DNA from 3 places in the Cytobacillus sp. FSL M8-0252 genome. Region 2 is predicted to be linked to each of the others. Evidence: riboswitches for the same ligand, from Rfam matches in the RefSeq annotation. Region 2 holds a riboswitch; each other region holds the start of a gene.
The links. A riboswitch is a leader RNA that binds a small molecule or an ion and turns the genes downstream of it on or off. The one in region 2 is predicted to bind S-adenosylmethionine.
Positions count from the first base shown of each region.

Region 1: linked by a shared signal. The riboswitch ahead of MKX83_RS05875 (MetQ/NlpA family ABC transporter substrate-binding protein) and the one ahead of MKX83_RS08110 (PLP-dependent aspartate aminotransferase family protein) in region 2 are both predicted to bind S-adenosylmethionine.
Region 3: linked by a shared signal. The riboswitch ahead of MKX83_RS06700 (methionine ABC transporter ATP-binding protein) and the one ahead of MKX83_RS08110 (PLP-dependent aspartate aminotransferase family protein) in region 2 are both predicted to bind S-adenosylmethionine.

Region 1 is NZ_JBBOWZ010000001.1:1,123,838-1,127,121, reverse strand. It holds gene MKX83_RS05885 (hypothetical protein) at 2-187, opposite strand; gene MKX83_RS05880 (aminoglycoside phosphotransferase family protein) at 276-1,139, shown strand; gene MKX83_RS05875 (MetQ/NlpA family ABC transporter substrate-binding protein) at 1,222-2,046, opposite strand; SAM riboswitch class I at 2,135-2,245, opposite strand; gene MKX83_RS05870 (pyridoxal phosphate-dependent aminotransferase) at 2,486-3,284, shown strand, end outside.
Region 2 is NZ_JBBOWZ010000001.1:1,560,634-1,563,917, forward strand. It holds gene MKX83_RS08100 (MBL fold metallo-hydrolase) at 1-437, shown strand, start outside; gene MKX83_RS08105 (NUDIX hydrolase) at 471-1,097, shown strand; SAM riboswitch class I at 1,163-1,263, shown strand; SAM riboswitch class I at 1,444-1,554, shown strand; gene MKX83_RS08110 (PLP-dependent aspartate aminotransferase family protein) at 1,631-3,284, shown strand, end outside.
Region 3 is NZ_JBBOWZ010000001.1:1,279,896-1,283,179, reverse strand. It holds gene MKX83_RS06705 (methionine ABC transporter permease) at 1-489, opposite strand, end outside; gene MKX83_RS06700 (methionine ABC transporter ATP-binding protein) at 479-1,492, opposite strand; SAM riboswitch class I at 1,576-1,682, opposite strand; gene MKX83_RS06695 (CotH kinase family protein) at 1,775-3,284, opposite strand, start outside.

The DNA.
Region 1 (3,284 bases), 440 kb from region 2:
ATTAAAATGGTTTATTCGGTTCATATGTCGGTTGTTGATTCGTCACTTCATACTCATAACTTTTCTCCATTGCTGCTTGTACTTCTTCTGACTGTTCTAATTCTGTATCCATTTGATTGTATTGTTGAGCTTCATTTTGAGCAGCAATAATTTTCTCATCCACTTGATTATCATACTTTTTTTCCATTGCTTTCACTCCCCTTTTATAAGATGTCTCGCCTATTTTCCCCCTCAAAAAACGATTTATACAAAATAATAAAAAAGGAGACTGTTCCATGAAGGAATTAATTAAAAACCATCTCCCGCATCTTCAGGAAATACAGATTGAAAGCAATCATTCTGGTTGGGATCATCATATTTATATTGTTAATCAAACATATGTCATCCGAATACCAAAAACAAAACAAGTATTAGTGAAAATAAAAAAGGAAATAAAGCTACTTCACCAGCTCTCATATCTTTCTTCCATTATTGAAATACCAAATTATCTTCCATTTTATAATAAAGACGGACAAATGATTGGTGTTTTTTACCACTTCATTAAAGGACAAGCATTATCTCATTCATTGATTACTCCTCCTTTATATGAAGCCAAGCGGTTAGGAACATTTCTTACAGAATTACATCGTCTGGATATAGATGAAGCAAAGAAATGTAATATAGAAGAACTACATAGTGAAAATTATTGGGCGCAATTACATCAAGCCCTGATTAAAAAAATATTTCCGTTCTTAAAAGACGCAGAAAAAGAAGAAATTGATAAAATGTTTTTAGCGGTGTCAAAATTTAAAGAAGCAAAAGTGGTGATTCATGGTGATCTAACAAGTGCCAATATCCTTTATCATCCAAGCAAAAAGGAAATATCAGGAATTATAGACTTTACAGATACGCAAATAGGGGACCCGGCGTTTGACTTTGCAGGGCTATATTGGGATTTCGGAGATCAATTCACCAAAGAAGCTCTCGCATCTTATCAAACAAAATTCAATAAAGATGAAATGTATAGAAGAGTCACTTCCTTTTACGGCTTACAACCAATATTTCACAAATGGTTGAAAAACGTCAATGACCAGGATGAAAAAGTTGTTCGACAATCCATAAGTACAGGAATGACCAAAATACAAATTATGCACAGATAAGTTTAACAGTATTCTACAACTATTATTAGAAACCGGACAAATCCATATAATTTTGTCCGGTTTCTTGCTTATTATTACTTCGTTATTTCATCCACGCTGGCTTTCCAAATCCTTGAAACTCTTCGTCGATAATTTTTTCAAATTCTGCAGACTCGACCACTTCTTTTAAGTCTTTCGCATATTGTTTATCTTCAAAGTCTGCTTTAACTGCAACCACGTTGCGATAATCATCAAGCATATTTTCTAGTGCTAATGCACTTAATAAGTCCATATCGGCTGCCAACGCAAAGTTACCAGGAACTGCAGCAAGATCCACACCCTCAAGAGATCTTGGTAATTGTCCTGCTTCAATCGGTTGAAAAACTAAATTCTTTTTATTCTCCTTCACATCTTTTTCAGATACTGTTAGTGGATCGGCGTTTTCATCAATCGTAATTAGACCTTCGTCATTTAACGTATTTAAAGCGCGTGCTGCATTCGTTGGGTCATTTGGAATAGCAATGGTTGCACCGTCTTTAATCTCATCAATTGAATTAAACACATTCGAGTAAATCCCCATTGGGGCTGTTGGTACAATAATTAATGGTGCTAAGTCCATGTTATTTTCTTTCTCAAAATTCTCCAAGTAAATTGTATGTTGGAAAAGGTTAGCTTGTATATCATCTTCATTTAAAGCTTTGTTAGGTTGGATATAATCGCTAAACTCTACGACAGTTACTTTATATCCTTTTTCCTCTAGACCAGGTACAATAGCTTTTTTCAACATATCACTATAAGGACCGGCAGTAGCACCAATTTTTAGTTCTTTCGTTTCATCCACCTTTTCTCCACTCGTGTCTGAACCTCCGCCACATGCTGTTAGTAAACAAACAGTTGCAATGAATAAAACAATTAGCCACTTTCTCATTATGTTTCCTCCCCATAGCTGTAACCAGAATTTTAACCAATAAAAAAAGCCACTATTCATCATCTGAAAGAGGCATTGGTTTTATTCCGCCTTATCTTTCAGAATGAATGGATATCATTCTGCAGGAATTGGCACCTTCCCAATATTGGGGGTTGCCGGACGTCATAGGGCCTAGTCCCTCAGTCTCTCTGGATAAGCTTTTCATTTAATTTTTATGATATGATATTACTACTCTCTTTTATTTTTGTCAATGTTCGAAATAATGCTACATCCAATCTCCCAAGAAAATGGGTTTAGTGATCCAACTACCTTTCCTTTATTCTTTTAAAACAAAAAAGGAAATCGAATATTTCCTTTTATATAAAATTAACTGGACAATTTGTCTTTTTGGTTATAAAATGCGTTCGTATATAGATTAAATGAATGAAGGTGGATTAAAATGGAATTATCGCATCGTTTGAAGCAATTACCTCAACAATTTTTTGCTTCCCTTGTTCAAAAAGTTGCTGCTGCAAAACTTGAAGGCAGAGATGTTATTAACCTAGGACAAGGCAATCCCGACCAGCCAACACCTGCACATATTGTACAATCACTTCAGCAAGCTGCAGAAGACCCAATGACACATAAATATTCTCCTTTTAGAGGAATTAATGAATTAAAGAAGGCCGCCGCTTCCTTTTATGCGCGTGAATATGGGGTAGAAATTGAGCCTGAAAAAGAAGTAGCTATCCTTTTTGGCGCAAAAGCAGGTTTAGTAGAAATTCCATTATGCCTACTCAATGAGGGAGATTTAATGCTCTTACCAGATCCAGGTTACCCTGATTATGAATCTGGTGCGGTTTTGGCAAATGTAAAATACGAAACCTTTCCTTTAAAAGAAGCAAATCAGTTTCTACCTGATTACTCGCAATTTACAGAAAAACAAAAAAAGGATGCCCGCCTACTATTTTTGAATTATCCTAATAATCCAACAGGCGCGACAGCTGATTCCACATTTTTTGAAGAAACTGTTGCTTTTGCTAAGGAAAACAACATTACCATCTTGCATGATTTTGCTTATGGTGCTATCGGCTTTGATGGAAAGAAACCTGAAAGTTTCTTAGCCACAGCCGGAGCGAAAGACGTTGGTATTGAAATGTATACATTATCAAAAACATATAATATGGCTGGGTGGAGAATTGGATTTGCAGTTGGAAATGAACAAATCATTGAAGCCATCAACCTTCTTCAAGACCATA
Region 2 (3,284 bases):
GCTTCTTTACTGGCGATACAATTGGCGTATTTTATCCTGGCATAGCAAGAAAAGGATATCCATTAGTCCTGCCATCGACTTCTCCTAATCAGTTTGATCCAGAGGCGATGTTATCTTCTGTTGAAAAAATCGAATCACTTCAACCACAACATATCTTTTTTGGGCATTATGGTGAGGGCCCTGAACCAAAGGATGTTTTTACACAAATTCGTTATTGGTTACCTATATTTACTTCAGTTGCAGATGACGTTTTTCTCCAAGGAAATGACATAATAAAAATGCAGGAAGCCATACAATCGGAATTGTTGGAACAAGTAAAACATTATTTATTAACAGCGCACGATGTTGAACTTAGTGCAGAGGATAAGAAGCTAATAGGCTTAGATTTAAATGTCTGCACAATGGGGATGATTGATAGATTGCAGAAAGAGAAATAAAGATTTAAGTCGTGTGGTTTGGAGGTAATTAACATGGATTTGGAAGAAATAAGATCAGAGATACAGCATCGTCAATCAGATATATTGGGTAGCTCTAGATTGGATAAATTCGCTGTTCTTCTTCCCCTAATAGAAAAAGATGGAGAAATACATATTTTGTTTGAAGTACGGTCTTTATCTATGAGAAGACAGCCAGGGGAAATTTGCTTTCCTGGGGGGAAAATGGATCAAGACGATGTGGATTTGATTGAGACGGCAAAAAGGGAGACCAGTGAAGAGTTAGGTATCCCAATTGGAGAAGTCTCTGTTTTTTCAGAACTTGATTATGTAGTGACACCTTATGATACAGTGATTTATCCGTTTGTAGGCACAATAGAGAGCATCAGTGATCTTAAGCTAAATCCAGAGGAAGTGGATCAAATTTTCACAGTACCACTTACTTATTTTTTGAAAGAGGGACCATCAATTCATTATATTGAGATGAAGCCAGAGCCTAATAGTAGCTTCCCTTATCATCTCATTCCTAATGGGGAAAAATATAAATGGCAAACGCGAAGGATGCAAGAAATTTTTTATACTTATAAAGGTCATGTGATATGGGGGTTAACAGCTAAGATACTGTATCATTTTTTGACACTTATCCAGGATGAAAATAAATAAATTTTCAAAATGTTATTGACGATTCCCTATAAAAGGGTATATGATGTTAAACAAATAAATAGAACTTCTTATCCAGAGAGGCGGAGGGACTGACCCAGTGAAGCCTCGGCAACCAGCAATCTTTTGTATGGTGCCAATTTCAGAGGATATTATCCAAAGATAAGGAGAAGGTGAGCGTGTGAATTCAAAGCCCTTCTGCCCTTCTTGGTGGAAGGGTTTTTTATGTGATAGAGCCAATATTTTATTGGAATATAAAATATATTCAGATTTTATATTGACGACAATTTGTTTTTTGGATATAATTCTATTTGTAATTAAAGTATTAACGCTTTAAAAAATAAAATATTTCTTATCGAGAGTGACGGAGGGATCAGGCCCTATGAAGTCCGGCAACCTTCAAGCAAATGCTTGAAAAGGTGCTAAATCCTGCAGGCAGTGAATGTCTGGAAGATAAGATGAGGCAACCCCCTCTTCTTATGAAGAGGGGGTTATTTATTTTAATTATCCGACTAAAAAGTAGAGGAGAGTATATAATGACGAATCAATTTAACACTTATGATGATGAGACGATTTTATTACATGGAGGTCAATCACCAGACCCGACAACGGGATCTCGTGCAGTTCCTATTTATCAAACGAGTTCATATGTTTTTCATAATACAGATCATGCGCAAAGCCTATTTTCATTGGATGAGACGGGAAATATCTATTCACGAATCGGTAATCCAACGGTAGATGTATTAGAAAAACGTATTGCTTTATTAGAAGATGGGGTAGCGGCAGTAGCGACTTCATCTGGAATGGCAGCTATAGCTCTTTCGATTATGAATATTGCCCAAGCGGGTGATGAGATTGTTGCAGCTTCGAACCTTTATGGTGGAACATATAATCTTTTTGCTATAACACTTCCGAAATATGGGATTAAAGTTCATTTTGTTGATGGTTCTGACCCTGAGAATTACCGTAAAGCGATTACGCCAAAAACTAAGGCTTTATATGGAGAGATTATTGGGAACCCAAGTCTTCATGTCCTAGATGTAGAGGCAGTTGCAAATATTGCTCATGAAAATGATATTCCTCTTATTATTGATAATACTTTCGCTTCACCTTATCTTTGCAAACCAATCCAATGGGGTGCAGATATTGTCATTCACTCGGCAACAAAATGGATTGGAGGTCATGGAACAACAATTGGTGGACTTGTAGTTGATGGCGGACGATTTAATTGGAATCATGATAAGTTTCCTGGTTTTACTCAGCCAGACCCAAGTTATAACGGTATTGTTTATGCGAATGAGTTTGGTACTCTCGCTTTCAGTACAAAGCTTCGTGTTCAGTTGCTGCGCGATTTTGGGTCATCATTAAGCCCACATAGTGCATTTCTTTTACTCCAAGGATTGGAAACACTCCATTTACGTATAGAGAAACATACGGAAAATGCAGCGAAGATAGCCCATTTCTTAAACGCTCATCCAGCTGTCGATTGGGTCGCATATCCAGGTTTAGCAGAGCATCCAGGGCATGAACTCGCGAAGAAATATTTAAACACTGGCTTCGGTTCCATTGTGAACTTCGGTATTAAAGGTGGCCGAGATGCGGGTAAAAAAGTGATAGATACCATTGCATTGTGGTCTCATGTAGCCAATGTAGGTGATGCGAAGTCACTCATTATTCATCCGGCTTCAACCACACATCAACAGTTAAGTGCAGAAGATTTAATTAAAAGCGGTGTAAGTGAGGAACTCATACGTTTATCAGTTGGGATTGAATCGGTTAGAGATTTAACCAATGACTTAGATCAAGCCTTCTATGAAGCGACTGGTATTTCTTCGAAGGGAGAACAAAAAGGAGAAACAGCAGTAAATGATGAAGGTGTTATTCGATGGGCATTACAATCATCCTCATTAAAAGAAGATGTGGATGGCAAAGAACTGCAAAGAGCAAAAAGGATAGCTGTTGTTGGATTAAGTGGAAATCCTGCTAGACCAAGTTACCGTTTAGCAAGAAAAATGCAAAGATTAGGTTATCAAATCGTGCCAGTTAATCCAAGAGAAACAGAAGTATTAGGTGAACAGGCATATCCAAATTTAAAATCCATTCCTTTTACCATTGATATTGTGCAAGTATTTAGAAGCCCTGAAGCTGCGATAGAAGTGGCGAAAGAGGCAGTAGAAATCCAACCGAAAG
Region 3 (3,284 bases), 280 kb from region 2:
ACCAATTAAACTAATAGTCGTAATCGTTAAACCTTGAACAATTCCAGGTTTCGCTTCTGGGACAAGAATTTCCTTAATTATCATCCAAGGGGAAGCGCCTACTGCTACTGCAGATTCAATGACTCCTTTATCTATTTCTCTTAAGGATGTTTCTACCAATCTTGCAAAAAACGGAATCGCTGCTACAGATAATGAAACAGAAGCCGCTGTAGGACCAATAGTTGAACCTGCAATTAATTTTGTTAACGGCAATAGAGCTACTAACAAAATAATATAAGGAATAGAGCGGATCAAATTGACAATCCAACCGGTAACAGCATTTACAAATCTATTCTTTAAGAACAATCCTTCGTCTGTAACGAATAATAAGATCCCTAGTGGAAGACCTAGTATAAGTGCCGCAACTAAAGAAATGGCGACCATATAAATTGTTTGTAATACAGCTGTATTTAGTTCAGGAAGTAACGCCTGAATGGACTCAAGCAACATGTTCAACTACCTCCAAATTCTGTGTTCTTTCTTGAATATATTGTATAGCTCTTTCTATTTCAGGTATTTCGCCAGTCAACTCCATAATAAAAATACCAAGAGGTACTTCTTGAATATATTCAATCTTGCCGTGAAGAATATTTCCTTTTACTTTGAATGTTTGGAACAGTTCAGAAACAACAGATTCTTCTGCTATTGCACCTTTAAATTGAATCTTAATGATTGTTCCCTTCCTGTTTTCAATCAATTGTTGTGGTAAGTCAAATTGAAGAACACTCTGAATGAAATCCTTTGTAAGTGGTTCAATTGGATTCGCAAATATATCATACACCGGTCCCTCTTCTATGACCTTTCCATCTTGCATAACAGCTAACCTATGACAAATCTCTTTGACTACTTCCATCTCATGAGTGATAAGTACGATGGTTAATCCTAGCTTTTTATTAATTGATTTTAATAAGTTCAGGATTGATTTTGTTGTTTTAGGGTCTAGAGCTGACGTGGCTTCATCGCAAAGTAAAACCTTTGGATCATTAGCGAGTGCTCTGGCTATTCCTACCCTTTGCTTTTGACCACCACTTAATTGTGTGGGATACTGATGAATTTTATCTGCTAAACCCACTAATTCTAATAGTTCTTTCACCCTGATATCTATTTCTTTCGGGCTTTTACCTGCCGCTTTTAAAGCAAAGGCAATATTCTCATACACTGTCTTCGAACTCGCTAAATAAAAATGCTGAAAAATCATACCTATCTTCTGCCTTGCTTTTCTTAATTCTTTACTTGTTAAAGATGTTAAATCAACGCCATCAATTTTCACTTCACCAGATGTCGGTCTCTCCAATAAATTTAGACAGCGTAATAAAGAACTTTTCCCTGCTCCACTATAGCCAATAATCCCGTATATTTCCCCTTCTTTAATAGAAAGGGATACATTGTCAACCCCTATTACTTGCTTCTTTTTGCTTTTATAAATTTTCACTAAATGATTGACTTCAATCATTTACCTCACCCTCCCTAAATCCTCTACAACATAAAATGAGCCTCTTTCACTTTGAAAGAGGCTCAACAAATGATTGTTATTAAACCTTATCTTTCAGAATGAAATCATTCTGCAGGATTTAGCACCTTCCCTTTAAAAGGAGGTTGCCGGACATCTTCGGGCCTGGTCCCTCAGTCTCTCTCGATAAGAATCATATTAAATTTAATGTGTTGCTTTGATAAAGGAAATTTTATCGGGTATTGAATTAATTGTCAATAGTATTTTGATTTTTTATGCATTTACTTATCTTCCTCTTCGTTTAAACAAGAAGATAAAAAAAGTTGTTCCTAATAAAGCTGTGATTAGACCCACATACAAGATGATTGCTGACGTTTTGAACTTTACTGTACTAGGTTGCTCTTCTTGTCCACGTCCCTCACCACCAGGCATACCTTCAAACCCTTCTGGTGTCTCAAAATCTCCTTCCTGCGGAAAGTCTCCATTGCCTTGCGGACGTTCAGGCATTTCACCATCAATGTTTCCTTCATTACCGTTTGGCGGTTGGAATACTTCTCCTCTTTCTTGACCTTCCTGGTCATCACCACCTGCTCGGCTAGGGAACATGTTATTGACTTCAGAAGCTTGTGATTCTACTTCTAATTCACCTGAAAGCTGAGCAAGTATCGATTCTGATCTCGCCTCAGCAAATGCTGGTAAACTCTCATCACCTTGCACTGCTTGTAGAAATTCTTCTGTTGTATAAAACTTGGTAGGATCCTGTTCTACATAAGGAAGAATCAATGTACTAATTTGTGTAGTTGTATTTTGGTAAGACTCTTTTGTCATATATTCTTCGGCAATCTTTTCAAGGTATGCTTCATATTGCTTTTTAAATTCATCATTTGCCAATAAAGCATTAAGTAAAGGCCTCTCATCTAAAGAAGTACCAGCTACAGGTTCGGAAATACTGAAATTAATCGTATCTTCACTCATTAAATTACTATTTCCCATGCCACCATCGAAGTTCCCCATTTCAGCTTGGTGAACTTGACCTTGTTCATCCTCACCTTGCCCACCTTCTCCTGGTGCTAGACCTTGTTGTTCCTGATTTTGATTTTTGTTTTGGTTTTCTTCAGCGATTGAAGAATCTCCGTTCATGCGTCCTCCGCCACCCATACCTACTCCAAAGCCGCCAAATGCCATATTATAGTCCCACGGAATGATTGAGAACTTACCATCATTTTCATATAAATAATAGTTGTGCTTCATTTGCCCTTGGTAACTATCCATGCTAACGACAGCCGTATTTACTGCAAAATATCGTAATACTTGATCCACATCTAAAGTTTTTTCTAAATTGCCACCATTATTGATACTATCTAACATATCTATTAACGCTTGTTCATCTTGCTCCTCTGATTTCAAGTTTAAACCTGAGTAATCATCAATATCATCACTTACCCATTTCAAGTCACTATTTGTACCATCTGGCTTGTACAATGATCCATATGGATTTTCAAAATATCTTCCAAGCATCACTTCGTCTACTTGTTCAACACCTAAATATAATCCCCATTCCTGACCATTAATGGTCACATACATATAAGAATAAGCAGGTGTGGGTAATCCCATATTCTCCATTAATTGATACGATAAATATTCTCGCATTTGCGTAGCATCACTAAATTGGTTATTTAGATTCAACTTTTTCAATCCATATAAAGTTTGATCGGTATAGTAATCAAAGTCTATTTTGAAGCTATAACGATCAGAATCTTCCATTCTAGCAACGGAAGAAAGGGAAGAATTCCCC